4 regions of the Paenibacillus ottowii genome follow, and region 1 is predicted to be linked to each of the others. Evidence: riboswitches for the same ligand, from Rfam matches in the RefSeq annotation. Region 1 holds a riboswitch; each other region holds the start of a gene.
The links. Region 1 has a riboswitch for cyclic di-AMP ahead of ACQQ6X_RS10415 (hypothetical protein). Riboswitches for the same ligand answer to the same signal wherever they lie in the genome.

Region 1 (7,547 bases):
CTGTTGCCTCAATACATTATGACATGCGGTCGTGGTGGAATGGCAGACACGCTATCTTGAGGGGGTAGTGGGCGTACGCCCGTGGAGGTTCGAGTCCTCTCGACCGCATTATGTGCAATACTTAGTTGAAAAAGCATCCTGACACGTTTTACGTGAAGGGGTGCTTTTTTTTTTGTTAACTTTTTTTATACATCTCGCCACAGAAGCGACCCTATGACAACGGATCGCTCGTTAACTGTAACGAAGAAAGATTGTCAGTTTTCCTGCAAAAGCTTTTCAATATCTCCTGCAAGCTTATCTGGAGTGGTTTGCGGCGCATAACGCTTAAATACGTTACCTTTTCGTGTAATTAAGAATTTAGTAAAATTCCATTTGATTGCTTTAGAGCCCAATACGCCCGGAGCAGTGTGGGTCAGGTAACGAAATAAAGGGTGAGCTTGATCACCATTGACATCTGTTTTGGCGAACATCGGAAAGGTCACACCATAATTGAGTTGGCAAAACTCGGAGATCTCCTCGCTGGAACCCGGCTCTTGTTTGGCAAACTGGTTGCTGGGAAATCCCAAAATTTCGAGCCCCTGTTCATGATACTGGTCGTATAGCTCTTGTAGTGCTTTATATTGGGGGGTTAACCCACATTTGCTGGCAGTATTCACGATAAGAAGAACTTTCCCTTCATATGTGGATATAGGAATTTGCGCTCCTTGCAGGGTCTGCGCATTATATTCATATACGCTCATGCTATTCCTCCTCGTTCAATAATCTACAATTAAATTGTAAACAACTTAAGAAAGGGTTGCAAGCTAGGAAGAGTATACACGCATTGAACTATTGTAAAATCATCTTTTGTTCAAAACGGTAAATTGCGCTTCAAATGGGGCTAATTGAGGAGTTCTTTCTCATAAAAACGGGTTTAATCGGTAATTATCTGGTACATATAGCGTATTTTCTTTCCTTTTTACAATTAAGGAGCAATCATGCCTCACCCTACGCCAATATTGACATGCCTGTCATTTTTGAAAAGGGGTGAAATACAGAGCTTTGGAGAGATGTGAGAAGCATAGATGTGTTGTAAGCGTTATTATTAATCTTCTATGCTCTAAAGGCCGATTTATAGCCTCTCTGTTGAGCTTTACAGTCTTCCTTGCACGGGTGTATGATTCAAGACGTAATTTCAAATTAACAACAATGAAGCAACAACGAATTGTCTAAAGCGCTGAATTTTGCAGTTGCAAAAGCGGGGGAACCAACGAGCATGTACGGCTTTGAAAGCCGTGTGTCTCATGGGGTGAATTTTCCGGTCAAGTGCCGTAAATAGGGCGACTCTCACGTCCGAATCCGACAGCTAACCTCGTAAGCGTACAGGGAGAGGCAACAAACCGCCGTGTGCAGCCATGGTTTATTTTATCATGGAATGTATGAAGCCGGAGGAAGCCTTTTTCCTTCGGCTTCTTTTTGTTGTCTTTTTATACCGGGAGAGGAGCTACTGATGGAAGGTCGGTTAATTATTGTCACTGCACCGAATGAAGCGGGCAGAAGTTTTGTGAAATTGCTTATGTTCAAAAAATTGGCGTTTGCAGTTCTCACAAACAGCACCCAGGAGGAACGACAGCTCAAAAAAATGGGTGTGGAGCACATTGTGCGCATCAATACGATGCAAGCGGGAAAATGGAATTTTCCTAAGAAAGAAATTGGTAGTGTGTATTTGTTCGAAAACAGCTTGAATCTAACTTGCCGTTTCCTGCAAATATGTCGGCCACTAACATCAGAACCGATCTATGTTATTACGCACGGCTGTAATCCACAAGGAGTTTATCGGGGATTGGGAGCGGACCATGTGATCTACACATTGAACGGAGAGGTGGGTTTCTTGCTGAACGGATAAGCACTTATAGCATAGCTGCTTTATGATTTTATGACAGAATCAAAAATGACAATCTGAGGAGCGATACGGAGGATAGGAACATGATGGATTTATACATGCTGCTCGTAATGGCTGTGAGTTATGGAGTGATATTGCTGTTTATACGCTGGTGTGATGTGCAGACCTCAAAAGGAGGGCGAAAAGGATGATCGTTGTGCTAGGGCTCACGATTGTTGTGTTCGTGTATTTAATCTACGCACTCCTGAATCCTGAAAGGTTCTAGTCAATCATAGGATCGAGCAGGCGGGAACAGCAGATCCAGAATGAAGCATCAGAGGGTCATTTTCGCAAACGTGTGCACTCAATGGATGTCTGAATCAGGTCTGTTGTTCCAAATGCAGGAGCATTTTAAGGAGGAATAGAGGATGGAGCTACTGCAAATTGGAATTGTGATCGTCATGTTGCTGCTCTTGGTAAAGCCGGTGGGTACCTATATGTATCACGTATTTTCAAATGAACCGAATCGGACGGATCGGATTTTTGGTGGAACGGAAAAGCTGATTTATAAGGCTGTAGGCTTGAAGAAACAGGAAAGCATGCGTTGGACCACGTATGCTATGAGTTTCATTGCAACCAATGTGGTGCTTGTGGGGATCAGCTACCTGCTATTGCGCTTGCAGGCGATACTCCCGGGCAATCCGGTTGGAAACAGTAATATGGAAGCATCATTGGCCTTTAATACCGTAATCAGCTTTATGACCAATACGAATCTCCAACATTATAGCGGTGAAAGCGGGCTTACGTATCTGACACAGATGGCATTTGTCACGATGATGATGTTTACTTCGGCTGCATCCGGGTTGTCGGTTGCTGCGGCTTTTATGAGAGGTTTGACGCGGCGCGGTGAAGGGCTGGGCAATTTTTTTCAAGATTTTATTAAAGCCATCATACGGATTTTCCTGCCGCTTGCCTTTGTGCTTACGCTGGTGCTGGTAGGGCTAAAGGTACCGCAAACGCTACAATCTACGGCGGATATTACAACTTTAAGCGGTACACAGCAGCAGATTGCTATGGGACCCATTGCTTCGCTGGAATCTATCAAGCATTTGGGTACGAACGGGGGCGGTTATGCTGGAGCTAATTCTGCGCACCCTTTTGAAAATCCAAGTCCTTGGACGAACGTACTGGAAATTCTGGCCATGTGGGTAATGCCTGCTTCGCTGCCTTATACTTTTGGATTGTTTGCCCGTAATCGCAAGCAGGGCTGGATTATTTTCAGTTCGATGATGGTATTGTTTCTTATTTTTCTATCCATTACATATGTGTCGGAGAAGACAGGTAATCCGTTAATCCAGACACTGGGGATGGATGCATCTCAGGGAAGCATGGAAGGGAAAGAGGTTCGTTTCGGTATTGGACAATCGGCATTATTCACTGCGGTTACAACGGCGGCAACGACAGGTTCGGTCAATAATATGCATGATACACTGACCCCGCTAGGTGGTATGGCTGCTTTGGGAGAAATGATGCTAAACGTCATTTTTGGCGGCAAGGGCGTCGGGCTGATGAACATGCTGATGTATGCGATTCTGGGGGTGTTTATATGTGGACTGATGGTTGGAAGAACCCCAGAATTTATGGGTAGGAAAATTGAAGGCAAGGAAATGAAGCTGATTGCGATTGCCATTTTGGTACATCCGTTTCTTATTCTCGCTCCAACTGCGCTTGCGTTTATGGGCCATTGGGGATACGATGCAGTCTCTAATCCCGGATACCACGGGTTGACTCAGGTACTTTATGAATATGCATCATCTGCGGCAAATAATGGTTCAGGATTTGAAGGTCTTGCAGATAACAACGTATTCTGGAATGTAACAACAGGGGCAGTTATGTTCTTTGGACGATATGTATCCATGATTGCATTGCTGGCTGTAGCGGCTTCATTGAATGCCAAAGCACCAACCCCGGTGACGACGGGCACACTACGCACGGACAACAAGCTGTTTGGAGCTATTCTAATCGGAGTTGTCCTGTTGATTGGTGCGTTAACCTTTTTGCCGGTGATTGTATTAGGGCCTGTAGCTGAATTTTTGACCATGTAATGAAGAAAGAGCATGAAGAAGAAAATGAGAATGGATGAACGGGGTGCTTGATCATGAAGGAAGAACGCAAACGCATGCTGGATAGAAGCATCTTGAAGCAGGCGGTCAAGGATAGCTTTATAAAATTAAATCCGATGATCATGATGAAAAATCCTGTCATGTTCGTCGTTGAGATCGGTACATTAGTCGTGCTGCTCATGCTGATGCTTCCCGGTTATTTTGGAGCCGGTAATGAGATGGGCTTTAACTTGGCTGTTTTTATTATTCTGTTGTTCACGCTGCTTTTTGCTAACTTTGCCGAAGCGCTCGCGGAAGGACGGGGGAAGGCACAGGCTGCTTCCTTGAAAAAATCCAAGCAGGATTCACAAGCTAATAAGCTCGTCGGGAATGAGATTCAGGTGGTCAGCTCGACAGCATTGCGTAAAGGTGACGTGGTAATCGTCTCTCAGGGCGAAATGATTCCAAGCGATGGTGAGGTCATTGAAGGTCTGGCCTCGGTGGATGAATCTGCGATTACGGGAGAGTCAGCTCCGGTCATCAAGGAATCGGGCGGTGACTTTTGCTCGGTAACTGGCGGGACGCGGGTGGTCAGTGACCGCATTAAGGTGCGGATTACGACTGAGCCGGGTGAGACGTTTATTGATAAAATGATTTCGCTTGTAGAAGGCGCACAGCGGCAAAAAACGCCAAATGAAATTGCACTGAATACATTGCTGATCAGCTTGACGATTATTTTTCTCATTGTGGTGGTGACGCTGGCTCCGATAGCCCGCCATTTTAAGATTGATTTGCCTGTTCCCGTACTAATTTCATTGCTGGTCTGTCTGATTCCGACCACGATTGGCGGTCTTTTGTCAGCCATTGGAATTGCCGGTATGGACCGGGTTACCCAATTTAATGTGCTGGCCATGTCAGGCAAGGCGGTAGAAGCATCCGGGGACATCAATACGATGATTCTCGATAAAACGGGTACCATCACCTTCGGAAACCGGATGGCGAGTGAATTTGTGGTGGTGGATGGTATAGAAAAGGCAAAACTAGCGAAATGGGCAGCGATGAGTTCGCTAAAAGATGAGACGCCTGAGGGACGTTCGGTGCTGGAATTGATGCGCAAGCAGGAATACACGCTGGACGAATCCTTGGCAGCAGGTGGAGCCTTTATCGAGTTCAAGGCAGAAACCAGGATGAGTGGCTTAGATCTCGCCGATGGACGAAAAGTACGTAAAGGCGCCGTGGACTCTGTCCGGCAGTGGATTGTAGCGCAAAAAGGCAGTATTCCAGCCGATCTAGAGGAAAAAGCGAATCAGGTAGCCGCAGAAGGAGGTACACCGCTGGCAGTCGCACTGGATGATCGGATATACGGCATTATTTATTTGAAGGATACGGTAAAGCCAGGTATGAAGGAGCGCTTTGATCAGCTTCGGGAAATGGGTATCCGTACGATTATGTGTACCGGTGATAATCCACTGACTGCTGCTACCATTGCACGTGAAGCAGGTGTGGACGACTTTGTCGCCGAAAGCAAGCCGGAGGACAAAATCGCAGTTATCCGCCGTGAACAGGAACAGGGCAAGCTGGTGGCCATGACCGGAGACGGCACCAATGATGCGCCTGCACTGGCTCAGGCAGATGTCGGTCTTGCCATGAATAGCGGTACGGTCGCGGCCAAGGAAGCTGCTAATATGGTGGATCTGGATTCCGATCCGTCCAAAATTATTGAGGTGGTCGCCATCGGGAAGCAACTGCTTATGACGCGCGGGGCATTGACAACGTTCAGTATTGCGAACGATGTTGCCAAATATTTTGCCATCATTCCGGCGATGTTCATGCTGGCCATTCCGCAAATGGGTGCATTGAATGTCATGGGGCTGGGTTCCCCGTTATCGGCTATTTTATCGGCGCTTATTTTTAATGCAGTCATTATTCCACTTCTGATTCCGCTGGCAATGAAGGGTGTAAAGTATAAGCCGATGAGCTCGGATCGTCTGTTGGGACGGAATTTACTGATTTACGGTTTGGGCGGTATGGTGGTACCGTTTGTCGGCATCAAGGCCATTGATTTGCTAGTGCATTTGTGGATTTAGCGCAGAAAGGGTGAGCGACATGAGTGGTTTTTATCGGATGTTGTCTGGACGCAGATTTGCCGCACATGAAAAAGTAGGATCTGGCGGACAAGGTCATAACATACGTACAGGAACGAAGGCAGTATCGGAAAATCAACCGGAGAGACAAGAGATGCGAGGAAGTACGGTTATTGGAGTGGCTTTGCGAACCTCTGTGCTAATGATCCTGTTGTGCGGATTGGCATATCCGCTAGTCAGCACAGGGGTAGCGCAGATCCTGTTTCCGCAGCAAGCAAATGGCAGTATGCTTCGTGATGCGGAGGGGCGGGTGATCGGTTCTGAGCTGATTGGACAGTCTTTTACCAATCCGGCGTTTTTCCAAGGTCGGGTATCAAGTATTGATTATAATGGGGCAGGTTCAGGCTCAAGTAACTATGCGCCGTCCAATCCGGCATTGGTGCAGCGGATCAAGGATTCTATTGCGGATTGGCAGAAGCATAACCCGGATGTACCCATCAGCCAGGTCCCATTGGACCTGATCACGAACTCTGGCTCCGGGCTGGACCCGCACATCTCGCCACAGGCGGCACAGGCTCAAATTCCGCGTATTAGCAGCTTGACGGGGATTGAGCAGGACCGGCTGAAGGCACTGGTGCAGGAGCAGACAGAAGGCCGCAGCGCCGGGGTGTTCGGCGAGCCGCGTGTGAACGTGCTCAAGTTGAATCTCGCGCTTGAAGAGCTAATGAAAGTTACTCCAGTTAAGCCATAGATGGATGAAAAAGGTATCCCCTAGCGATAAGTTTGGAGGGATACCTTTTTTCTACGGATTGGGATATTCTGGGGTGGGTCGCTGCAAAGGAAGTATCATTATTTGATGGATATTTGGCTTCATCCCAAGAACCATTACACGTGTTGTGCTCACGAGCATTCTACAATTGGGGAGTATTCCATTTGTGATGGGTACGGGGAGCATGAAAAAAGAGGTATTCCATGGCTATTTTGCCTCCTGGAATACCTTTTATTTTACTGGTTACTTGCAAACATTCTGTCAGCCTGAAATTGTTTGGATGATGAGTACCACATTTAAGATAATGATGATCCCGGTCACGATCCAGGTTAGTGCCTTTTGCCACATTTTATTCGCAAATTCACCCATAATCTTTTTGTCACTGGTAAAGAGCAATAATGGAATGATGGCAAAAGGGAGCTGGATGGATAAAATAACCTGACTCAGCACAAGCAGCTCTTCGGCACCTTTTTCACCTGCAATCGCTGTGACGATGACCGCTGGAACAATCGCGATAAGGCGGGTCACCAAACGACGCAACCAAGGTGAGAGACGAAGGTTCAGGAAGCCCTCCATCACGATTTGTCCGGCTAAAGTGCCTGTTACGGTCGAGTTTTGACCTGAGGCGAGTAACGCCACCCCAAACAGTATGCTTGCAAGTGTGGTTCCGAGTAAGGGCGAAAGCAGATAATAGGCATCACTAATCTCTGCTACATCTGTTTTTCCTGCTG
Region 2 (7,547 bases), 2.1 Mb from region 1:
CGTGCGCTGTTGGAAGGTTATAATGCTGTTGAAATTGCGCGCAAGGATTTGCAACGAGTACCCGCAGTTAATCAGGTATTCCGCTATATTGAAGAAACTAAAAGCCAGGGCTTATTAAAAAAAGGGCTATACCTGGAAGGTACGTTTGGTACGGGTAAAACCTTTTTGATGGGCTATCTGCTACACGAGTTGGCTCTATCGGGTTTTAACGGTGTGATTGTGTACATGCCTGATTTTGTGGAGGACTTAAAGTCCATGATTCAGGATGGGCAGAAGCTTAAGGAAACGACCGAAATGCTTAAAAATTGTGATCTGCTCGTATTTGACGATATTGGTGCTGAAAATTTGAGTCCATGGGTACGGGATCATGTAATGGGCTCCATTTTAAATTACCGAATGAACCGCAAACCGACCTTCTATACTTCCAATTACTCGCTGCAAGGGCTAGAGAAGCATCTTAGCTTTACAAGCAAAGACGGAGAGGAAATGTACAAGGGACAACGCTTGATGGACCGGATTCGTCCTTTTGTAGATGTGATTACCGTTAAGGGGAAAAATCAGCGAGGGTAATCGTTCATCGTCTGCTCTTTTGATATCTTACAATTAAAAAACTATTGTGATATAATTAAAAGGTGTCGAATCAGACATTACAGGTTATAATAATCTTGACTTTTCTATAAAGGAGGAACATACAATGGCAATTGTTAACGTGTCCGATCAATCCTTCAACGCAGAAGTCGAAGGCACAGGAACCGTTTTGGTTGATTTTTGGGCGCCATGGTGCGGTCCTTGCAAAATGATCGCTCCAATTCTGGAGGATCTGTCCACAGAAGTTGGCGATAGTGTCAAAATCGCAAAGGTGAACGTGGATGAAAATCCAGAGTCTGCTTCCCGTTTCGGCGTAATGAGTATTCCTACCCTGATCGTCTTCAAAGACGGACAGCCTGTTGATAAAGTGGTAGGTTTGAACTCCAAAGAAGCATTGAAAAGCATGCTTACCAAACACCAATAATCATGGAATGTAACCCATGCTCCTATGGGGGCTTGGTGGAGCGCCATGAACAGTTAATGCCTCCGGTTATATATACCGGGGGCGTTTTTGTGCATTATTTCTATATAATATAAGTAGTGATTGAGCAGCTATTAAGAATTAAGAATGGAAGGAGGAACCGGGCGAATGAAATCCTATGCGGAGGACTTGCAGAACCAGGAGAAGGCGCTGGAGAATATACGGCACAAATTAGCATTGCTGCCGGATGCATCAGGCTGTTACCTGATGAAAAACAGCGAAGGCACCATCATTTATGTCGGCAAGGCCAAAGTGTTGAAAAACCGGGTCCGTTCCTATTTTACAGGTAGCCATAATGGCAAGACGCAGCGACTAGTTGCCGATATTCGTGATTTTGAATATATCGTTACAGGCAGCAATATGGAGGCGCTCATTCTGGAGTGCAACCTTATTAAAAAGCACCAACCACGTTATAACGTGCTGTTGAAGGATGATAAAACCTTTCCGTACTTGAAAATTACGAACGAGGCACACCCCAAGCTCGAGGTAACCCGTCGCGTTCTGAAAGATAAAGCGAAATATTTTGGACCATACCCCAATTCATATGCGGCACATCAGACGAAAAAGCTGCTGGATCGTATGTATCCGTTACGCAAGTGCGGTGTAATGCCAAAAGAGGTGTGTCTGTATTATCACATGCACCAGTGCTTGGGACCTTGTGTGAAAGAGGTCGAGAAGGAAACCTATGACCAGATCAGTCAGGAGATTGGTTCCTTTTTGAGCGGTGGACATGAGGAAATTAAAAAGGATCTTCAGCGCAAAATGCAGGAGGCCGCGGAAGAATTGTACTTTGAGCGTGCCAAGGAGCTGCGGGATCAGATTATTAGCATCGACGCAATGATGGAAAAGCAGAAAATCACCACATCTGATGCGAAGGACCGGGATGTATTTGGTTTTTCAGTTGATAAGGGCTGGATGTGTGTACAGATCCTATATGTCCGCAAGGGGAAAATGATTGAGCGTCATATGTCGACTTTTCCTTTCTATGGTGAAGCGTACAGCGATTTTATGTCCTATGTGACGCAATATTACAGTGACAACCCAGCGGTGCCGCAGGAGATATTGTTGCCAGATTCTCCAAAGCTGATGAAAGAAAAAGCGGCTGATGTCGATCAACCGATTGCAGCCGAAACTGAACTTTACAGTGCAACTACGGCTGAAACCACAGGGATTACAGATGAGAAAGCATTACAAACGGAGTCTGACCTTTCTGCTGACCCACTGCGGGTAGCCGAAGCACGTGCATCTTATGCAGAAACAGAAACAGAAACTCAACTATCCGGTGGATTGGAGGACCCATCTGCGGCAGCTCTCGCTCTGGCTGAATGGTTGGATGTAAAAGTACTTGTGCCACAGCGTGGGCTGAAAAAGCAAATGACGGGTATGGCTACGGAAAATGCACGTGTTGCATTGGATGAGAAGTTTAAGCTGATCGAGCGTGATGAAGAGCGAACCTCCAAAGCTGCAAGCAATCTGGGACGTGCCATTGGGCTGGATAGTCTGCATCGGGTAGAGGCGTTTGATAATTCCAACATTCAGGGTTCCGATCCAGTCTCGGCCATGATCGTCTTCGTTGATGGCAAGCCTGCGAAGAAGGAGTATCGAAAATACAAGATCCGTTCTGTGCAGGGACCCGATGACTATGAAACGATGCGCGAGGTTATTCGGCGTCGATATGAACGTGTGCTGAAGGAAAATCTGGAGCGTCCCGACTTGATCATTGTCGATGGTGGACGTGGACAAATAAAAGCGGCAACCGATGTATTGGAAAATGAATTAGGATTGTTTATTCCTGTATGTGGTTTGGTGAAAGACGCCAAACACAGAACTTCCCAACTACTGAAGGGGGAAACATTAGAAGCCGTGACACTTGCACGCAATAGCGAGGAATTCTATCTGCTGCAACGGATTCAGGATGAGGTTCACCGTTTTGCCATTACGTTCCACCGCGAGCAGCGCGGCAAATCAATGGTAACTTCCCAGTTGGATTCCATTCCGGGCATCGGAGAGAAACGGCGTAAGTTGTTGCTTAAGCATTTTGGATCGCTCAAAAAAATAAGAGAGGCCAGTGTCGAAGACTTCCGGCCTCTCTCTATTGGGGATAAGCTTGCTCGGCAGATTATAGCTGCCCTTCGGGAGGAGGAGTCGTAGGATACGGCTCCTCTTTTTTCACGGTTTCGAACATGATTCGATTAGGCTTTTTAGGGCTAAACCAATAAATGATGTAACCGACAATAGCCGGAAGTAAGATCCAGAATAGACCGGCGCTCACATTTACAGTGTCTCCCAGACTTATTACGCTGAGCCCCATGAGTATGCTGTCAAAAATAACGTGGCTGAACATAGCGGCGATAAAGCCGTAACGCAGGAACACAAAACTAAACAGCAAACCAAGAAAAGTCAGCTCAATAGGTCTGGAAATTACCGGATAGATCGGATAAAGCGTATGTCCCAGTGCCCAAATAAGCGTAGTGATCAGACAAGCAACAAACGTATTTTTGACTATTTTTTTGACCATCGGAATACCAAACAGACGGTAGACAGTCTCTTCTCCAATCCCTGCCATCCAGGCCATAATCGGTAGTAGCCATGGATAAGCCATATTGTAAGGGGATTGCGTGGCGTCTGTTGTGGAGAACGTATTAAATGTGCGCTCTAGTACAAAGAATAAAATGGATTGTACGCCGAGTAAAATGAAGGCCCACAAGTAGCCAACATACATACTGCGAAGTACATACAGCCCGTAGCCAGGCTCTTTGGCACGTGGCCATGCATTGAGTCCAACCTGACGCATAAGCCCGTCACCACCGACCAAGGAGAAATAGATGGCGACAGCCATGAAAAAGGTTACACCAATCTGGAATATCATAAGAAAGATAAGCATACCCTTACTGCCTGCTTCAGATTGCAGCAAAGGCAGCATGTTCATTGTCCCAGCTACACTAGCAATAAAGTATACAATGGACAGAACAATACCGCGTACAAATGAAGTATGTCGTCGAGTGAGTGACGCATACACAATGGCAAGCACGCCCAGAACAAAGCTAAATAGGGCATAACCCGCATAAGTCATCCAATTTGCCCAGTATGTTTGCTTTTTAACATAGTCGGTGTAGGACGAAGGGGCCGAAAAGCTTTGGGTAAACGAGCGAACATCCCCGTCTTCAAAAGTAAAAGCCAGTGTAAGTACCGAGGCGCCGATTTTCTTTTCGTCCACGGTATACTTCAACCCACCATCCCCCTCAGTGGTCGCGAGCTTTAATTCGGATGGCTTAAAGCCAAAGCGTTTGATCCATATCGCCGCAGCCTGTTCCTTGGCTTCGAGCGTCATGTCGCCCTCAGCTATACGTACAAGCCTGTTTTGTGCTTGTTCATCCGTAGAAACATCAGCCTGTGTGTAATTGGTGCTGGAGGTGATCCGTTTAAAGCTAACGACCTTCCCAGTGGATAAATCCACATGAATTTGCAGCTTGCCCTTCCCTGAGGAATCAGGCAAATCAACCCGAAAGGTTTCATAAGGATAATTTTTTTTCCATGTGCGATCGTACTGTTGAAGCAGTTTTTCTCTGGATAAATAACCGTATAAATCCGTTTCAGCCTGATAGGTCACAACCGGCTTCTCTGGCTGTGATTCCGTATAGCCCAGTTCGGAACGGGCAAAGTCGAGGGCGTGTATGACTGCTTCTTGTTTGCTGATGACCTTTGCATTCGTCAATGATTCCGGACTTGGATTGCTAAGCGAGGGAAGAAGCAATTGAAAGATAAAAAAGCAAATCAGGCCAACCCCGCCCAGCAAGCCTAATTTTTTGAAGTTGGCCGTGAGCACGACCGGTTTCCCGATAGGATTCATGAGTTTCCTCCTTAATCTGTAAATAAGAACATCCATTAAAGATATCATACTGCACAGGTTCCCGCCAACAGACCAGCGATATTCATGAAAATAGAGTGAAAGCACTGTAAAGTTTTAATAAAATTAGATAAGCTGTGATTAAACGATGCCCATTCACAAATTAAAGCTAATTTCACGTTTTTTCGACGAAATCGATTTTGTGATCTGGATAGAGAAGGATTATAATCTTGAGGCAATGCCTATGAAATATGTTAGGTAATGATATACATTTAAGCCGAATTTCTATGAGAAAACGGGGGAACCATGTTACTGGGGTGAATTTTACAGCCGATCCAGATGGAACGGGAGTGTAAATAGGGCATACTGTACTGTCCGAATCCGTCAGCTAACCTCGTAGGCTATGGGCAGGAACCAAGTCAGGGGCACTCGGTTTTCCGGTGTCTTTTTTTGTGTGTATAAAAGTGTTTGGATTGGTTAGGCCGCTGCGGGTTCAGATTATTCTTCCGATTGCTGTTATCCCCGGATTTTTTGATTGTATAAACCCTTTTATGGTTAAAATCCGGAGATAAAGGCAAACGCTCCGCTTCTTCAGAACAATTCTGCCCCCTTCGCTGCTGCCCGCCAATAGCATAGGGGGCCGGGTAGTGTTTAACATGCATTCTTCCTGTTTTCAGGGAATGCTAATTATAGTTATTTAAGGTTTGGAAAATTAAAAAATCAGGGGCAGCGACGATCGGAAGACAAATGGAACGCGTAGCGGGTTTACACCGTATTAAATCACTGTTTTTATAGTTTTTTAGGATTTAGGAGAGAAGTGATAAATAAATGAATCCCAATGCAAGCTGGCTTCGGCTTTCTCCACCGCAGATATTCGTTGCAGGCTTCGCTATTATCATTCTTATAGGTAGTTTATTGTTAATGCTGCCCATTTCCAATACAACGGGGAAGCCACTTGCGTTTATAGACGCCTTGTTTACGGCTGCGTCCGCGACCTGTGTAACCGGGCTTGTTGTTAAGGATACAGGACTTTTTTTTACAACCTTTGGTCAAATTGTTATCGTTGCGCTGATTCAGATCGGCGGTCTTGGCTTTATGACCATGGCTACCTTGATCGGGCTGGTGTTCAAACGTCGCATTTCCTTGCGGGAGCGCCTTATTTTGCAAGAAGCGATGAATCAGACCTCTGTCGAGGGAATTGTCGGATTGATCCGCAAGGTCCTATGGTACTCGTTGATTATTGAGGGCGTATGTGCAGCCATTTTTTCGATTCGCTGGTCGTTTGATATGCCGGTAGGCAGAGCGATTTATTTTGGAATCTGGCATGCGATTTCCATGTTTAATAATGCTGGTTTTGATTTGTTCGGTGAATTTCGCAGCCTGACAGGTTATGTATATGATCCAATTGTTAATTTTACAGCCATGTTCCTCATTATTTCCGGTGGTATTGGTTTTGTCGTGATGTCAGACCTGGTAGAATACCGCAAGCGCAAGAGACTGTCCTTGCATACCAAGGTGGTGCTCAGCATGACAGCCGTTCTGATTGTAGTCGGGACGCTCGTCATTTTTGTATTTGAGTTTACGAATCCGAAGACGCTTGGCTCGCTGGATTGGGGGGGGAAAGTGCTGGGATCTTTATTCCAGTCCGTTACCCCCCGTACCGCAGGCGCCAATACGCTGGACATTGCAGGCTTGCGGCAGGCAACGCAGTTTTTTATCATCATACTCATGTTTATTGGGGCTTCGCCTGGCTCCACTGGAGGCGGGATTAAGACCACTACGTTTGCCCTGCTCATTGGAGCGGTGTTTTCGATGCTGCGGGGACGGGAAGATATTGTGCTGTTCCGGTATCGACTTGCGCAAGCACGAATTTATAAGGCTTTGACCATTACATTGCTGGGGCTGCTGTTCGTGATCGGCGTGACGATGATTCTGTCCGCAACCGAGGATCATCATTTTCTGATGATCTTGTTCGAGACGGTGTCTGCATTTGGTACGGTAGGACTGTCTATGGGGCTTACACCTGATTTGACAGTTGTAGGCAAGCTGGTGATTACTCTGACAATGTTTGCAGGCAGGCTGGGCCCGCTCACGCTGGCTTATGCCCTGGGACCGAAAAAGGGTAAGGAATTGTATCGTCATCCAGAAGGTAAAATAATTATAGGGTAAGGGAGTTTTCGAGTAGATATGAAAACGCAGCAGTTTGTAGTCATTGGCTTGGGGCGGTTTGGCTCAAGCCTGGCTTTGCAATTGGTGGATATGGGGTGCGAGGTGCTAGGCATTGATCGGAATGAGGATGTTGTTGACAGTATGAGTGAGATCCTGACACATACTGTCGTAGCAGACGCCACAGATGAAGATGCGTTGCGATCACTGGGCATCCGTAATTTCGATTGCGGCATTGTTGCGATTGGGGATGATATTCAGGTAAGCATCCTGACCGCCATTTTGCTGAAGGAGCTGGGTGTGAGAAAAGTCGTAGCCAAAGCCATATCTGTGCTACATGGACGTGCGTTAGAGAAGCTTGGTGTGGACCGGGTCATTTATCCGGAACGGGATATGGGTATCCGGGTAGCGCATCAACTGGTCACGCCTAATCTGCTCGATTATTTGGAGCTGTCCAAGGAATAC
Region 3 (7,547 bases), 1.6 Mb from region 1:
CTTCACTTTCAATTTGTGCCAGCGCACTGGCAAATTCCTCACGGCTGATCTGAAATACAGAGAGCCGTTTATGCAGCTGCTTTCCGTTACAATAGCCAATACCCAGTATATTCCCCAAGGCCATTCGGCGTGCAGCAGCATTTGGGTGGGTGATAAGTCCAGCGTCAATCAGGTCTGCCCATTCAATCAGTGGTTCGGCGTCCTCTACTGTCGTATGTACCCGCGCGAGGGCATGTCTGATGGCTTCTGGCGAGGCATTCTCCACACCAATATCCCCTTTGCGCGTGGCCTCTGCCTCAGGTATAAAAGCCTGCTTGCAGCCGGGGACCTTGGAGGCGATGATTTTACGGATACGCTCCCCTGCATGATCGGGGTCAGTTAAAATAATGACCCCCCGCCGTTCCTGCGCCAATGCAATTTTGCGCAGCGTCATTTTATTAATGGCTGAACCGCCAGTTTCTATCGTATCTGCCTCGACAGCACGGCGAATGGCTACCGTGTCATCCCGGCCTTCTACCACGATCACTTCCTTGATCATCTTCATTTACCTCCACTGCTACACAGCAACATATATTTATCTTTCCCTGTTTTTGAAAACAAAATAAGAAGAGGATATCCTCTTCTTAGCATGGCATAACTATGTTGTTAATACTATCGCATTGCCCTCAACATACACAACCTGTTTTAGTTGATTTCTGGCTTTACAGGTCCGATAACATATACGGTTTTACCGTGCTTGCGACCAAATTGGTTGGCCCGGCCTAAACTCTCATAATACACATCGATTTTGTGGCCTTTAATGGCGCCACCGGTATCCTCCGCACGGCGGAAGCCCACCCCTTCAATATACACCCACCAGCCGATTGGAATTATACTCGGATCGACAGCGATGGTACGTCCTTCCGTGACACGCGTGCCGGAGGCCGTACGTGTACCAATACCTGACTCCTGTGAGGAGTACGCCGTCATGGAGACGTTTTGTAAAACCTTGCTATATTTAAAATTAATTCCCGCTTTACGGACAGCATTGCCCGAACTAACCGTTGTCGCCTTAACCGCATCTCTAGGGCCGACGGAAGCAGCCAGAACGACCGGTTTTTTCTTCGTTCCTACTGCAATTACCTTATCCACGCGATTCTGTGTGACTTCCTTGTTGATCAGCTGTTTGGATACCAGCTTTCCATCATGGTATACCTTTTGAACGTGCTGGACCACCACACCCGATTTGCCACTTTGAATGACTCGATTATCGCCTTTATAGAGACTTGGATCCGCCGTTTTGATGACCTGATAAGGCACCTGTTTTTTCTGTGCAACCTGCTGTTTCTTCACACGGACGATTTTTATGTCCATGTTAGCCGAAACAGAGGCATCCAATGCAGGGTAAACTTTATCGATTGATGATAATTTATAGCCCGATGTGCGAATCGCACCCTCTACTGTATTTTCTGTTGTGTACAGCTTTTTCGTCTTATTGCCTGAGGACACTTTAACCTGATTGGCACGTTTAATAACTACGCGGTCCCCATCCTGTACTGCTCCGTTTAGCGGCATGGATATTGTATCATGCGGCTGAAGTGAAATAGAATGCTCATTGAGCAAATCTTGGAGCTTGGATTCCCGGGTTTCTACCGCCGATGCCTTACCATCAATGACAAAAAAGACTTGTTTTTTAGATTGCGTGTACATCAGAATTGAAATCATAATCGTTAGTGCGATTAGAAAAATAGCAACCAAAACCGCCTGGCGCACATTCTCTTGCTTCCAACGCAATACGTAAGACATGCTGGATGAGCGTGACTCATGGGTGGTCTCCCCTTTTCGGAAAATGCCCATTTCCTCCGTCCTCCTTACATAGCCCGCCGTCTGGAGTAAGACATAGTTGATCGTTGACGTGACTATAACAGATTTTCTACAAGACAAGCCCGTACTGCGACTGTCCTGCACCATGTACCCGTCTTCGCGGCATGCTGTCCTCCCCTGTTTAACCACAGTATGATGACAGATTTTCTTTTATTCACAACAAAAAAAGCCAAAGAAAGAGATTAGAGAGCTCTTTCGTGGCTTCCGGCATGTGTGAATATGCGGGAAAACTCATGCACGAGATGGCTTCTCTCTTGTTACGCTTACGGGGTTAGCTGTCGGGTTCGGACGTAGAGAGTCGCCCTAGCTTAGGTCAACCGCTCATGGCGGTCGCCCTCACATTCACCCCGAAGACCCAGAAAGAAATCGAAATACGGCTTCTCTACCTGTTCAATCCCATCCGGGATTTGAATTTCGGTCGAGCCGGCTGCTGAAGACACATTCTCTCCTGCACATACGCCGGACGTACTGTAAGCCATATCGGTTCCCCCGTTCCCTGTAAAAGGGACTCAGCGAGACTGGTTCATGAAATGAGTTGTTGATGTTTACACTCAACAACAATTCACTGAAAAGATGATATCCTGTTTCCATGCATGTTGTAAAGCAGGTTTCAAGTACATTTTTTAAAAAATTCGGTTAAAAGTTTGTAATATTCCTGAGTTTACTGCAACAAAATCATAATTAGCTCCGTCTAACTCTTTATTTTGATTGATTTCTTCGCCTTTTCACTTAATGTCAAATCGTTCCAAGGCATTTTGAGTAGTAATGGATACCAATTCCTCCACCGTAATTCCCTTAATTTGGGCGGCTGCCTCTGCCACCAGTCTCACATGTGCTGACTCATTTCGCTTCCCGCGAAACGGATGGGGTGTCAGGTAAGGTGCGTCCGTTTCAATAAGCAGACGGTCCAGTGGAACCTGGGCCAGTACCTCTTTCGGCTGCTTGGCATTTTTGAACGTTATAGGCCCACCAAATGAAAGGTGGAAACCCATATCCAGCACCATTTTGGCTGTCTCCCAACTCCCTGAAAAGGAGTGCATGACTCCGCCAATCTCGCTCGCCTTTTCCTCTCGTAAAATCCTCACAATATCTTCATGTGCATCTCGATTATGGATAACAATTGGCATGTTGAGCTCACGTGCCAGGCCAATTTGATTTCGAAGTACCCGCTGCTGCACATCCTTTGGTGACGTATCCCAATAATAATCCAGACCGATCTCTCCGATCGCTACAACCTTTTGATGACTGCATAACGATGCAATCCATTCTAAATCCGCTTCCTGCATTGTAATGGCATCCTGGGGATGCCACCCAACAGCCGCATAAATAAAATCATACGTTTCAGCCAGCTTCATGGTGGATGGAATGGTCTCACGATTGAATCCGATATTGATCATCCGTGTTACTCCTGATTCGACAGCACGTGCTATAACTTCTTCACGATCCTCGTCAAATTGTGGTGCATCCAAGTGAGTATGAGTGTCGAATAAATCCAAGGTTTTCATCTCCTCTTTTTACTTACATTTCTATATGTTTGTCTATTGTTTGACAAAATAATTCCTTATTTCGGCAGGAAGCCTGTGTTTTACCCCGTTCAGTTTATTCTGGGGAAAATACATATGATATTTTCCACGGTGAATACCACTTATTGAACGTACGATTTCCGAAACTTCAGATATTTCCCGCACCTCGCCCTGACGTCCGAGCAGCAAAATTTGGTTGTCCGTTGAACCGCCCTTTCGAAACACATCATAAGGAAGATCTGTCGGAAAATCAATTTCAAGATCATATTCCGGGTTCAATCCAGCCTTTTCCAATGCCTCTCGAATATGGTTAACAGTATCTGTATCCATATTTTCAATCTCTACATATTTATACAATCTACGGTCCATAAACCGACTGCTCAAATCACTTAAAATTTCGTCCTTTTCTCGTTTCCATTGGCTAAACACTGTCTGAATCAAAGACTCATCGAGCATCAAATACTGCTCCACGGTAAGCTCTCCTTTGAACAGATCAGGCAGCGGATCAAGCAGAAAACCAAACTCATATCCATTTTTGAACAATTCCTTTGCTCTCTTGAAAATTTTACGCAACAGGATTTCCGAACTGCGTGTTACAGGATGGAAATAAATTTGCCAGTACATCTGGTAGCGTGACATTAGATAATCTTCAACTGCATGCATACCCGACTCCTTCACAACAATTCGCCCGTTATGTGGACGCAGCAGACGTAAAATACGATCCAAATCAATCGTCCCGTAGTTAACACCTGTCGAATGAGCATCCCGCAACAAATAATCCATACGGTCAGCATCGAGCGGACTTGTTACCAGATTGACTACGATCGGCTTATCATACGTTTTGGCAATAACCGCAGCCACCTGTTGTGGCAGCTTCTCATCGACTTGCCGTAGCACTGCGTTGATCTTCGTGTCGCCCAGTACGATGCGACATGTCCAATCCTCGTGGTTCATATGAAAGGCTTCTTCAATCGAATGAGAAAATGGCCCATGCCCCACATCGTGCAACAGAGCGGCACACAGAGCGACCAGTCTCTCTTCCTTCGGCCAGTCGGGGAAATCTCCACGTTCAAATTGAGAAATAATACGTCTCGTAATCTCGTACACGCCCAATGAATGTGAAAACCGGCTGTGCTCCGCTCCATGAAACGTAAGATAAGATGTGCCTAACTGCCGAATGCGTCGTAAGCGTTGGAACTCCGGCGTATTGATCAACCGCCATATCACTGTATCCTGAACATGGATGTAATTATGTACCGGGTCCTTAAAAACCTTTTCTTCACTGAGTGGCTGGTGCAAGATATCAACTCCTTTAATATTCGGAATAATGGATTAAAATACAATAAAATCCTAAACGCTCTCCCTTATTCGACATCGTTTGTCGTATTTTGTCGAATTATCGTTTTTCGACATTTCCAAATCGACAAATAAGACAAATCATCTGTAAAATAAGGTAATCCACATGAATAAAGCTCTTTGTTCTAAATATTTTTGCATAATTAGGCTGTTACTACTTTTTTAAGGTTGACTGTTTTGGGAATCGTTGGTATAGTAAATATCAGAAAAGAGAAAATTTTGTCGAATCATGACACTTATATTATTTTAAACGGCGAGAGGAGCCTGATTTATTATGATGAAATCCACTGGTATTGTAAGAAAAGTTGACGAGCTCGGACGTGTAGTTATTCCAATCGAATTGCGCCGTACCCTGGGAATCGGAGAGAAAGACGCTTTGGAAATTTACGTTGATGGCGAGCGCATCATGCTTAAAAAATACGAGCCTGCTTGTATCTTCTGCGGCAATGCTGAGAACGTAATTTACTTCAAAGGGAAAATTGTTTGCCAAGATTGCATTTCTGAAATCCCAACACCTGTGACAAACTGAGAATTTTAGTATATAATAGACTTATCAGAGATTGTTAATTCTAACCTTTTTCATATATACTCCTTGTTGCCTTCCACGGTTTGAACCCAACCGTTGGAAGGCCCTTTTTTGTTTATACATGTACTCATAAGAGTGCGTTGTACACATCCCTTTTGGAAATTGAACGGTCCGTGGCTGTACGCTTCATGGCATCCTTGCGGGAAAGCCCCTCTGACTCGTAATGCGCGACATGAGACTCCAAAGATAAGTCTTGCCACCATGCCTGACGTTCCTGTTCCTCTTCCGCTTCGTTTTTCCCCTCAACGACCAGACAGTATTCACCAATCGGCGGGTTTTCCTCTAGTTTTGCAAGACACTGCTCCACCGTTCCCCGCACCCATTCCTCATGCAGCTTGGTCAGTTCACGAGCAAGCACCACTTTGCGTGATCCTAATGTTTCCTTTAATACCGTCAACGTCTTAACAATTCGATGAGGCGATTCATAAAAAAGAATCGTGCCATGGGATACCTGAAATGATTGCAACAACTTCTCTAAATCCTTTTTCTCCCTTGGTGGAAAACCAGCGAAGGTAAACCTCTCCGTATTCAGACCTGAAGCGATTAAAGCCGATAGTGCCGCATTTGCCCCGGGAATAGGAATAACGCTGATATCTGCTGCAAGTGCCAGCTTGACCAGATCTGAACCAGGATCGGAGATGGCTGGTAGACCAGCATCGCTAACCAGTGCCAAATTTTTTCCTTCTATTATATAACGTATCAGCTCAGGCCCACTGGCAGTCTTATTATGTTCATGATAACTGAAGAGCATTTCCGGCGTGATGTCGAAATGTGTGAGCAGTTTGCGTGTTTGCCGCGTATCCTCGGCAGCGATAATACTGCATGACTTTAGAGTGTTAATCGCCCTAAAGGTCATATCTTCCAGATTGCCAATCGGTGTGGCAACGAGGTATAACTTTCCCCGTTCCTCTTCACGGTTACTAAAGCTTTTTTGTACAGCTGCCGTCACACGGAATCCCCCTTGCTGACTTCTCCATAGATTTCTCTTATTTCCTGAGTATAGTTCCCATCTTCCTGATATACAATGAGTGGGGGTAACAGACGAACCTCCGGTTTACCGTCACGCATTGCTTCAACAAGTACCATATTTGCTTCCATATGAACCCGTGGGTGAACAAAACGTATCCGCTTGGGTTCCAGACTATAGCTGCGCATCAAGGTTATAATCTCACCTAGCCGCTGTGGGCGATGAACCATTGATACTTTCCCTCCATTACGGACAAGCTGAGTACATGCCTGAATGACTTCTTCCAGTGTACAGTTCACCTCATGGCGGGCAATGGCTTGATGAGGATTCAGCTTGATATCGCTACCATTTAGCGGCATGTAGGGAGGATTCACAGTAATCGCATCATAAACGCCATGTCCCGTAATTTGAACCAGCTCACGCAGGTCTCCTTCCCGGATCTGAATCGCTGCTTCTAATCCGTTCAAACTGACACTCCGTCTTGCCATATCTGCCAAGCGTGGTTGAATCTCAATTCCTTCAATAGATGCTTTGGTACGTGTCGTCAACAGTAGGGGAACAACTCCGTTACCTGTGCACAAATCGAGAATCTTCCCACGCTGATATGGAATACCAGCAAATCGTGCCAGCAAGACTGCATCCATCGAAAAGCTGAACACTTCATCACTTTGGATAATACGCAGATTATGTGAAAGCAGATCATCAATTCGTTCAGACTTATTTTCATTTTCGTACATAATGTTCTCCTGTCCTATAACCAAAATCGCTTTATACTCATACTTTCTTACAAAAAAGCCGTAGGCATCTTACTCCTACGGCTTGTTTTTATTTATTCAAAAATGACAGACAGAAGAGGCAATCGCCTTCCGTTCGCAAATGTCCGTAATACACGTTGCATATATGAAATCCTTCATGATACAGCCTTGCCAGATTGTCGTAGCCTTCGCCCACGACCTCACCCGTCTCCTCTTCATCCTTAACAACGATCGGAGGAGAAATCTCAGGCTTACTCGCCGTCTTTTCTTCTCCAGAGGCTTCACGTTTGAGCATCTTGCGCACCTGTTCGTTTTCAATCGTTAGTCGTTGATTTTCCTCCAGCAGCTCTTTTACTGCCAGTTTCAATTCACCCAGATCGCTATGCAACTGTCCCATTTGGGTTTCCATTTCGTGAATACGCGCAAAAACATTTAATTTATCCAAGTTTCCACCCCGAAGCAACCTAATGGTTTACTTGACGACTACATCGTCCATT
Region 4 (7,547 bases), 2.6 Mb from region 1:
CTGTCTGCCGACAGACAGGTTTCTTCGAATAGTATTGTAGATATATTTATGAAATACCGTAGTCTTTACGCTACGGGTCTTGGCTACACTCTGTTGTTGTCTGCACTCGGAGTATTGTTTGGGTTCATTATTGGTCTGATCATATCCTTGCTGCGAATGAGTGGTATACGTATCATTGAGTGGTTAGGTACCACATATGTCGAGATCCTTCGCGGTACACCTATGCTGGTACAGCTCATGATCATTCACTACGGAGTTGCTTTGACGCTGGGTATCAATTTTACCCCACTCCAGTCGGGTGTGATCACATTGTCTCTGAATAGCTCGGCATATTTGGCTGAGATTTTCCGTGCGGGTATTCAGGCCGTAGACCGTGGACAGATGGAAGCTGCCCGTTCGCTCGGGATGGGGCGAGGCAAAGCAATGCGTCATGTCATTTTACCGCAAGCATTTAAATCTATATTGCCTGCTATTGGTAATGAGTTCATTACCATCATTAAAGAATCATCTATTATTTCGACCATTGGGATGGTGGATATTATGTACCAAGCCCAGGTCATTAAGAATATTACCTATGAAGGATTAAGCCCGTTCGTAATCGCAGCCGCTATTTATTTTGTAATGACGTTCAGCTTATCCAAGCTGTTGGGTTTATGGGAAAGGAAGTTGAGAGCCAGTGATCACCGTTAAACAACTGCGTAAATCGTTCGGTAAAAATGAAATTTTAAAAGGCATTGATATAGATATCGCTAAGGGTGAAGTAGTCGTCATCATCGGACCGAGTGGTTCGGGAAAAAGTACGTTTTTGCGTTGTTTGAATCTGTTGGAACAGCCAACAGAAGGGGAGATTTTGTTTGAGGGTGAGCCGATTACTGCCCGTGGTCATAACATTAATGCGACCCGGGAGAAGATGGGAATGGTTTTCCAGCATTTTAATCTGTTTCCGCACAAAACGATATTGCAGAATTTGACACTTGCACCAACGCAGGTGAAAAAGCAGTCGGGGAAAGAAGCAGAAAAAATCGCGCTGGAACTCCTGCGAACCGTAGGTCTTGAGGATAAAAAGAACACCTACCCGAACCAGTTATCCGGCGGCCAAAAGCAACGTATTGCGATAGCACGTGCCTTGGCCATGCAGCCGCACGTAATGCTGTTCGATGAGCCTACTTCTGCTCTGGACCCTGAAATGGTTGGAGAGGTTCTAGACGTAATGAAGAAGCTCGCTGAAGGCGGCATGACGATGGTGATCGTGACGCACGAAATGGGCTTTGCCCGTGAGGTAGGGGATCGGATCATCTTTATGGACAACGGGCAAATTATAGAGCAAGGCACGCCAGAGCAAGTTTTTGGTACTCCAAGCCATGATCGTACTCGTGACTTTCTTGCTAAAGTACTGTAAGAAAATGCTTTTATAAAATATTGACAAGGCCCTTCTCGTGACGATGGTTCACGGAGGGCTTTTCTCTTTTTGTCACCATATCTCCATATTTCCGTAACAAAAAACGGATTCTTAATGACAAAATTGTAATGAGTATAGTATGATGTTCAATGTTCCCAACATTTTCATGCAGATAAGGTTACAAAATTGTGATATTATGCAGTAAGCCAAAACTTACCGAGGCAGCACTTATGATAATAAATACTTAGGAGCTGGGCTCAAACTATGGGAAGTGCGGGGGACGTAATAACGGCCATTATTCCAATACATCATAAAAAGTGTGGAATATGACCTAGGGGTGAATTGCGCAGCATAGGGCTTCTCCTGAGCCCGAATCCGACAGCTAACCTCGCAGGCATAACAGAGGAGGTACATATCTTTGAAACGCTTAAAACATATTGGAAAAGCTATGAAATTTGCGGTGCTTGCCGCAGCAATTGCAGGGCTGGCACAGACAACTGGAGTAGCAGATGCTGCTTCGCTTCATACTGCTAAAGAAGGCGATACCTTCTTTTTGCTTGCCCAACGTTATGGAGTATCAGTTGATGAATTGACGAAGGCTAACCCGAATATTGCGTCCAACAACATATACGCAGGTCTGCAGATTAAAGTGCCAGACGAAAAAAGTGTGGAGGCGGCTTCGGATTCGAAGCCACAGCTTCTTACGGAAAAAGCAACAGCGAATGAGAAGCCAACAATTGAAGCATGGGGTAAGACATTCAATTATAGTAAAGTGGTTGATGTTAAAGCAACGGCATATTCTGCCGCAACCGATGAAAACGGCAAATGGGGTGCAGTTGATTACTATGGTAATCCGCTTAAGCTAGGTACTATTGCGGTAGACCCGAGAGTCATTCCGATGGGAACCAAGGTACTTGTTACAGGCTATTCCCATCCCGGCTTGCCGGACCATTCTTTTGTGGCCGTGGCCCGTGATCAGGGCAGCGCCATTACCGGGAAGCGGATTGATATCTTTATCCCTGGCAATAAATCATTCGTAAACGACTTCGGTTTTCAAGATGTGAAACTGTACGTCATTGATAAATAACATTCTGCCCTAGAAGTGTTTTGAATAACATAATAAGTATTATGTAAACTTATTATTGTGTCGTATAACATAAAATTCGTAACTGGGATGATATTTTATCATGGCCAGTTGCTTATCGCTAAAAAATGCTGTCTTACAAGCAGAAATATTCTGCTCGTCAAGACAGCATTTTTACGTAGTTGGAGTTTATCGTCGAAGCTTAGCATACTCTTATTGTCGTTCCGGTGTGTGAAGCAGCCGGGGGACTGTGACGAATTTGTAGCCCTTAGCTTTTAGAGAGTGGATTAGGCCTGGCAAGGCTTGGACAGTACCTTGCAAATTAGAACTTTGGCCTCCACCTGCATGCATTAAAATAATGGAACCAGGCCCGGTAGCCGGGATTACGTTACGTTGAATTTGTGTTTTGCTTAATCCCTTCCAGTCTAGAGAATCCACATTCCAATTGACAATCATGTATCCATGACGACGTGCCCACTGGATTTGAGGCTCCGTGATTTCACCATAGGGTGGTCGTATCAACCTAGGTCGGAAGCCTGCGCTCGCTTCTAAAATGCGTTCTGTTTTTGTAATCTGGTAGCGGAATCGTTCGGGGGTGGCCTTCCTGAAATCCGGATGAGTATAGGAATGGTTTCCTATAGCATGACCCTCACGGATGATACGGCGTATGATCCCCGGATGTTTTTCAGCACGATGACCGACGATAAAAAAAGTAGCTTTGATGCCGTTTGCGTGTAATACGTCCAAAACCTGCGGCGTATACCTTGAATCGGGCACATCATCAAAGGTTAAGGCAATTTGGCGGGTGTGCGGGCCGCACATTTTAAAAATGTCCGCATGCTTTTTTCGCAGCACCGCTAAGGTTGGAGCAGCTCGATCTTTTCTTGGATGTTCAGTAGTAGCGGCAGCAGCTTCCTTGGGATGGGGCGTTCCAATATAGGGAGGCGTGTCCGCGTATACGGGAAAACTTGAAAATGCTAGTAACAGCGCTAAACACGGCAAAGCTCTCCTGTACCGCATTTATATTCCCCCTTTCCGTGCAGTGGTACCTAGTGGTGCTCTCAGCTATTATGTACCTGTCCTATCAAAATTATGCTGCTGATGAGTGAAGCTCTATACAACTGAAGAGAAGTACATCATGAAATGGATATCCGTGAAAATGACGAAGGAAATGCACATTCTCATAAACATAAGCAAAAACTGAAGCATTTTCGTAAGTGTTAGTCATACAAAGGATTCGGTATACCGTGATAGCTGGTGTATAATGGGGATGCTATCTATAATGATACAGACTGAGGGAAGGATGGATAAAAGTGACCGACTTGTTTACTCCTTATCAATTAAAGGGGCTTTCATTAAGAAATCGGATTGTCATGCCCCCCATGTGCCAATACAGTGTGGAGGCCAAGGACGGCAAACCGACGGAATGGCATTATGTCCATTATGTAAGTCGCGCGGTAGGAGGGACTGGGCTCATCATAGTGGAAATGACAGCAGTTCATCCGGATGGACGCATTACGGATCGTGATTTGGGCATTTGGAGTGACGAACATATTCCTGCATATCAAAAAATTGTAGAGGAAGTCCACAAGCATGGTGCCAAAATCGCCATTCAATTAGGCCATGCTGGGCGCAAGGCCGAAGACGCTGAGTTACCTGTAGGTCCGTCCTCGATCCCCTTTAGTGAGCGATTTAAAGAGCCGCACGCTTTGACGAGAGCAGAAGTCAAGGAACTGGTTCAGGCTTACAAAGAGGGGGCGCGCCGAGCGGTAGAAGCTGGCTTTGACACGATAGAGATTCATGGCGCTCACGGATATCTGATCCATCAATTTCATTCCCCATTAACAAATACCAGAGAAGATGAGTATGGGCAGGATTTGTCACTGTTTGGTGTCGAGGTCATACATGCTGTTAAAGAGGTGCTTCCTGCTGATATGCCTTTGCTTATGCGGATATCTGCCAAAGAATATGTACAAGACGGATATGATGTTGAATACATAGCAGCCATAGGGGAACGATATCGTGATGCGGGTGTGGACATTTTCCATATTTCTTCTGGTGGTGAGGGTCCGATTGGCTCTAGCGGAGGTCCGTCTGCGCGTGCTGGCTATCAGGTGGATTTGGCTCATACCATCCGTGAAAAACTGAATGTGCCTGTCATTGCTGTCGGCTTATTGGATGATTATGAGGATGCCCGTCGAGTCGTTCAGCAGAATGAAGCTGATCTGGTAGCTATAGGGCGTGCTATGCTGCGTGATCCCTACTGGGCGCTGCATGCATCACGTGAGCTAAAAGTACAGGCGGATATTCCAGAGCCTTATTTACGCGGCTTTTAGATAATTTTGAAACCTCTTTGCAAAGCTTGCGTAAACATGTGTACAGAGCTTAAAATTTAAGCATTCAACTCTAGGAGGAACTTCACATGTCTATTTTCAAACGATTAAGAGATCTTACAATGTCCAACATTAACGCCATTATCGACAAGGCAGAAGATCCAGTAAAAATGACGGATCAATACATTCGTGATATGCAAGAGGATCTGGAAGACGCAGAGAAAGCGGTAGCCGCTCAAATTGCGATTGAAAAGAGATTCAAACAGCAATATGAAGAACAGGCAGCTTTGGTGAAAAAACGCGAAGAACAGGCTCACACGGCTGCAAAAGCACAAAATGTGGATCTTGCTCGCCGTGCGTTGGAAGAAAAGAAATCTGCCGAGCAAAAAATGAACGAGTTCAAAGCTGGTTATGAGCAAAATAAAGCTGCAGCTGACAATCTGCGCGGTAAGCTGGATGAAATGCGTAGACAGCTTACAGAAATGAAAAACAAGCGCGAGACACTGGTTGCCCGTTATAACGCAGCTAAAGCACAGACTGAAATTAACAAAGCGATGAACGGCTTTAGCTCTGATACAGCAACAGCCGGATTGAAGCGTATGGAGGAAAAAATGCTGCAAGCAGAAGCGCGTGCTGAAGCGAGCAACGAAATGGCTTCCAAGGAAAAATCGCTGGATGAAGAATTTAAAGAGCTGGATAAGAAAAGCGCGGTGGACGACGAACTTGCTGCGTTGCTGAAGCAATACGAAAACAAATAAGAACTTTTTTAAGTATTGCCGCTAGTGTAATCTCAGTAAGCGAAGGAGAAATGTTTTCTCCTTCGCTTTTCCCTGCCTAGGGGCGTAAATCAATATAGGTAGTCAAGAAGATGTGGAGGATGGTAACAGATGCATTTTTTGGAAACGATGAAAGCGATGCTAGTATGGACGGGTGCGGGAGCTATTTTGCTGTTCGTATTAATGTATGTCGATTCTTTATTTACAAAGTATAAGGATTTTGCCGAAGTCAAAGCCGGAAATATGGCCGTAACGGTACGAATGATTATGAAGCTGATTGCACAAGGATATATTTTATCAGGTTCGATTGCTACAGCTAATAATTTACTTGAAGCGCTTGTGTATTCTGTGATTGCCTTTATTATCTTACTTGTTTTGGAAGTGATTGTGCGTCTGCTGTTGCGGTATTGGGCTCAGTTTGATCTGGATAAAGGGACCCAGGAAGGTAAAATTGGTTTTGGCCTGTTTTCAGGGGCGTTGCATTTGGTTGGTGCCTTGATCATTACTGCATGCTTCTAGGCAAAGAAAGGAGAGCATAGGACCATGAGTGTATGGAAACGAATTTCGAATCTATTTGCCAAGCCTGAACCGCCGAAAGCGGAAAAAAGCATGCTTGACTTACATCCTGGGGATATTTGTGAGGTATCGCTTGTCACCTATGAGGTGGTAGGTCGTGTACATAATCGTGCCCGGAATGCCGTTGTTTTGACGCTTCAGGATGGTAACCAAGTGAGTTATCTTCATATCGAGGAAAGAGAAACACTGCAATTCGGACTATATCAGGCCATCGACGGCAGACTAGACAACCCGGAGGAAGTACCAACCATTTTAGAGCTGGATGATACAACTTATCATTTGGAAGAACAGTATTTTGGGAATGTTACCGTTATGGGTCGTGCTCCTTTCCGACAGGGTGGAGAGCAATATGTTTGGCAGTACCAGTCTGATGATTACCATTTATTGCGGGTAGAGTGGCAGGACGGTCGCTTTATGCTTTATGAAGGAGAAGAAGTGATTACAGGAGACGTCAAAGTTATTCGGGCAAGCTAGGAGAGGGTTACACATGAGCAAACGCACCTGGCATTATGCACTAAAGGTCATTGTGGCGCTGAGCTTGTTTATATCCGTACTAAGCGGCTGCGGTGCGCCAAATGTAAAAGATACGTATCCGCTGGAATCCGTTAGTGGTAGTGGGAATTCGACCTCGTACGTGTATCGGGCAGCAGGCAAAACAGTTCCCGAAGTAGCGGAGGAATTGAAAGAACAGCGTACACCGGAGCAAATATCACCTCAAAGCAATGAGCGGATGTTTCTGGTATATAGCGATGAGTGGTATCATTTGCAGCAAGATCCAGCTAAGAAGGAAGATACACTCATTGAAATTGACAGTAAAAAGTATGTCGAGCAAAATTACAGTTCCAGCTTTCTAAAAGGATACTTAACTGCAACCGTGCTGGATGCTCTGTTCGATTCGTTGCGGGGGTCTGGCTCCTATCGAGGTTATTCGAGCAGAGATGTATACCGACCTTCACAAGGACAATATCATGCTCCAACAGCACAGGAGAAAAAAGCGATCCCGCCGATAACGGTGGAGCGAAAGGGCTCAGTTACCCGTAGAGGAAAAAATTCAGATTCAAGCGTCGGATCAAGTGGAAGCCTATTCGATAGAGGCTCCAGCAGTTCACCAAGCAGAGGCTCGATTTCACGTGACCGAGGCAGCAGTGGCGGCTCCAGCATATTTGGTTCACCACGTAAATCGTATAGTAAGCCTAAAACACGCAGCGGATCAGGTAAAATTAGTCGGCGAAGTCGAAGATAATGAGTTATGTTTGCGGAACTGTGGAACTGTGTTGCACAGTTCCTTTTTTTGTTGTTTAACATTTACTAATATAAATTGAATGGATGTTTCCTCACTTCGATTTTATGGCCGTCTACTTTGACCTATGAACAGAGCT

Region 2: it holds a riboswitch for cyclic di-AMP, as region 1 does, so the genes downstream of both, ACQQ6X_RS19985 (TrkH family potassium uptake protein) here and ACQQ6X_RS10415 (hypothetical protein) in region 1, are expected to answer to the same signal.
Region 3: it holds a riboswitch for cyclic di-AMP, as region 1 does, so the genes downstream of both, ACQQ6X_RS02415 (3D domain-containing protein) here and ACQQ6X_RS10415 (hypothetical protein) in region 1, are expected to answer to the same signal.
Region 4: it holds a riboswitch for cyclic di-AMP, as region 1 does, so the genes downstream of both, ACQQ6X_RS22060 (3D domain-containing protein) here and ACQQ6X_RS10415 (hypothetical protein) in region 1, are expected to answer to the same signal.

What each region holds. Positions count from the first base shown of each region.
Region 1 covers NZ_CP191577.1:2,174,691-2,182,237, reverse strand. The annotation lists tRNA gene ACQQ6X_RS10425 (tRNA-Leu) at 26-108, shown strand; gene ACQQ6X_RS10420 (glutathione peroxidase) at 255-740, opposite strand; cyclic di-AMP (ydaO/yuaA leader) riboswitch at 1,205-1,376, shown strand; gene ACQQ6X_RS10415 (hypothetical protein) at 1,490-1,885, shown strand; gene kdpF (K(+)-transporting ATPase subunit F) at 2,070-2,147, shown strand; gene kdpA (potassium-transporting ATPase subunit KdpA) at 2,290-3,966, shown strand; gene kdpB (potassium-transporting ATPase subunit KdpB) at 4,020-6,050, shown strand; gene kdpC (potassium-transporting ATPase subunit KdpC) at 6,070-6,798, shown strand; gene ACQQ6X_RS10390 (Nramp family divalent metal transporter) at 7,078-7,547, opposite strand, start outside.
Region 2 covers NZ_CP191577.1:4,294,702-4,302,248, reverse strand. The annotation lists gene dnaI (primosomal protein DnaI) at 1-570, shown strand, start outside; gene trxA (thioredoxin) at 695-1,012, shown strand; gene uvrC (excinuclease ABC subunit UvrC) at 1,178-3,220, shown strand; gene ACQQ6X_RS19990 (CPBP family intramembrane glutamic endopeptidase) at 3,189-4,919, opposite strand; cyclic di-AMP (ydaO/yuaA leader) riboswitch at 5,182-5,334, shown strand; gene ACQQ6X_RS19985 (TrkH family potassium uptake protein) at 5,745-7,085, shown strand; gene ACQQ6X_RS19980 (potassium channel family protein) at 7,104-7,547, shown strand, end outside.
Region 3 covers NZ_CP191577.1:535,074-542,620, reverse strand. The annotation lists gene rnmV (ribonuclease M5) at 1-538, opposite strand, end outside; gene ACQQ6X_RS02415 (3D domain-containing protein) at 685-1,836, opposite strand; cyclic di-AMP (ydaO/yuaA leader) riboswitch at 2,108-2,388, opposite strand; gene ACQQ6X_RS02410 (TatD family hydrolase) at 2,589-3,359, opposite strand; gene ACQQ6X_RS02405 (HD domain-containing protein) at 3,402-4,685, opposite strand; gene ACQQ6X_RS02400 (AbrB/MazE/SpoVT family DNA-binding domain-containing protein) at 5,017-5,271, shown strand; gene rsmI (16S rRNA (cytidine(1402)-2'-O)-methyltransferase) at 5,396-6,277, opposite strand; gene ACQQ6X_RS02390 (tRNA1(Val) (adenine(37)-N6)-methyltransferase) at 6,274-7,032, opposite strand; gene yabA (DNA replication initiation control protein YabA) at 7,121-7,495, opposite strand; gene ACQQ6X_RS02380 (PSP1 domain-containing protein) at 7,523-7,547, opposite strand, start outside.
Region 4 covers NZ_CP191577.1:4,727,699-4,735,245, forward strand. The annotation lists gene ACQQ6X_RS22050 (ABC transporter substrate-binding protein/permease) at 1-690, shown strand, start outside; gene ACQQ6X_RS22055 (amino acid ABC transporter ATP-binding protein) at 677-1,399, shown strand; cyclic di-AMP (ydaO/yuaA leader) riboswitch at 1,644-1,811, shown strand; gene ACQQ6X_RS22060 (3D domain-containing protein) at 1,818-2,486, shown strand; gene ACQQ6X_RS22065 (polysaccharide deacetylase family protein) at 2,697-3,503, opposite strand; gene ACQQ6X_RS22070 (NADH:flavin oxidoreductase/NADH oxidase) at 3,797-4,819, shown strand; gene ACQQ6X_RS22075 (PspA/IM30 family protein) at 4,906-5,574, shown strand; gene ACQQ6X_RS22080 (DUF350 domain-containing protein) at 5,704-6,111, shown strand; gene ACQQ6X_RS22085 (DUF4178 domain-containing protein) at 6,136-6,642, shown strand; gene ACQQ6X_RS22090 (DUF4247 domain-containing protein) at 6,656-7,411, shown strand; gene ACQQ6X_RS22095 (helix-turn-helix transcriptional regulator) at 7,524-7,547, opposite strand, start outside.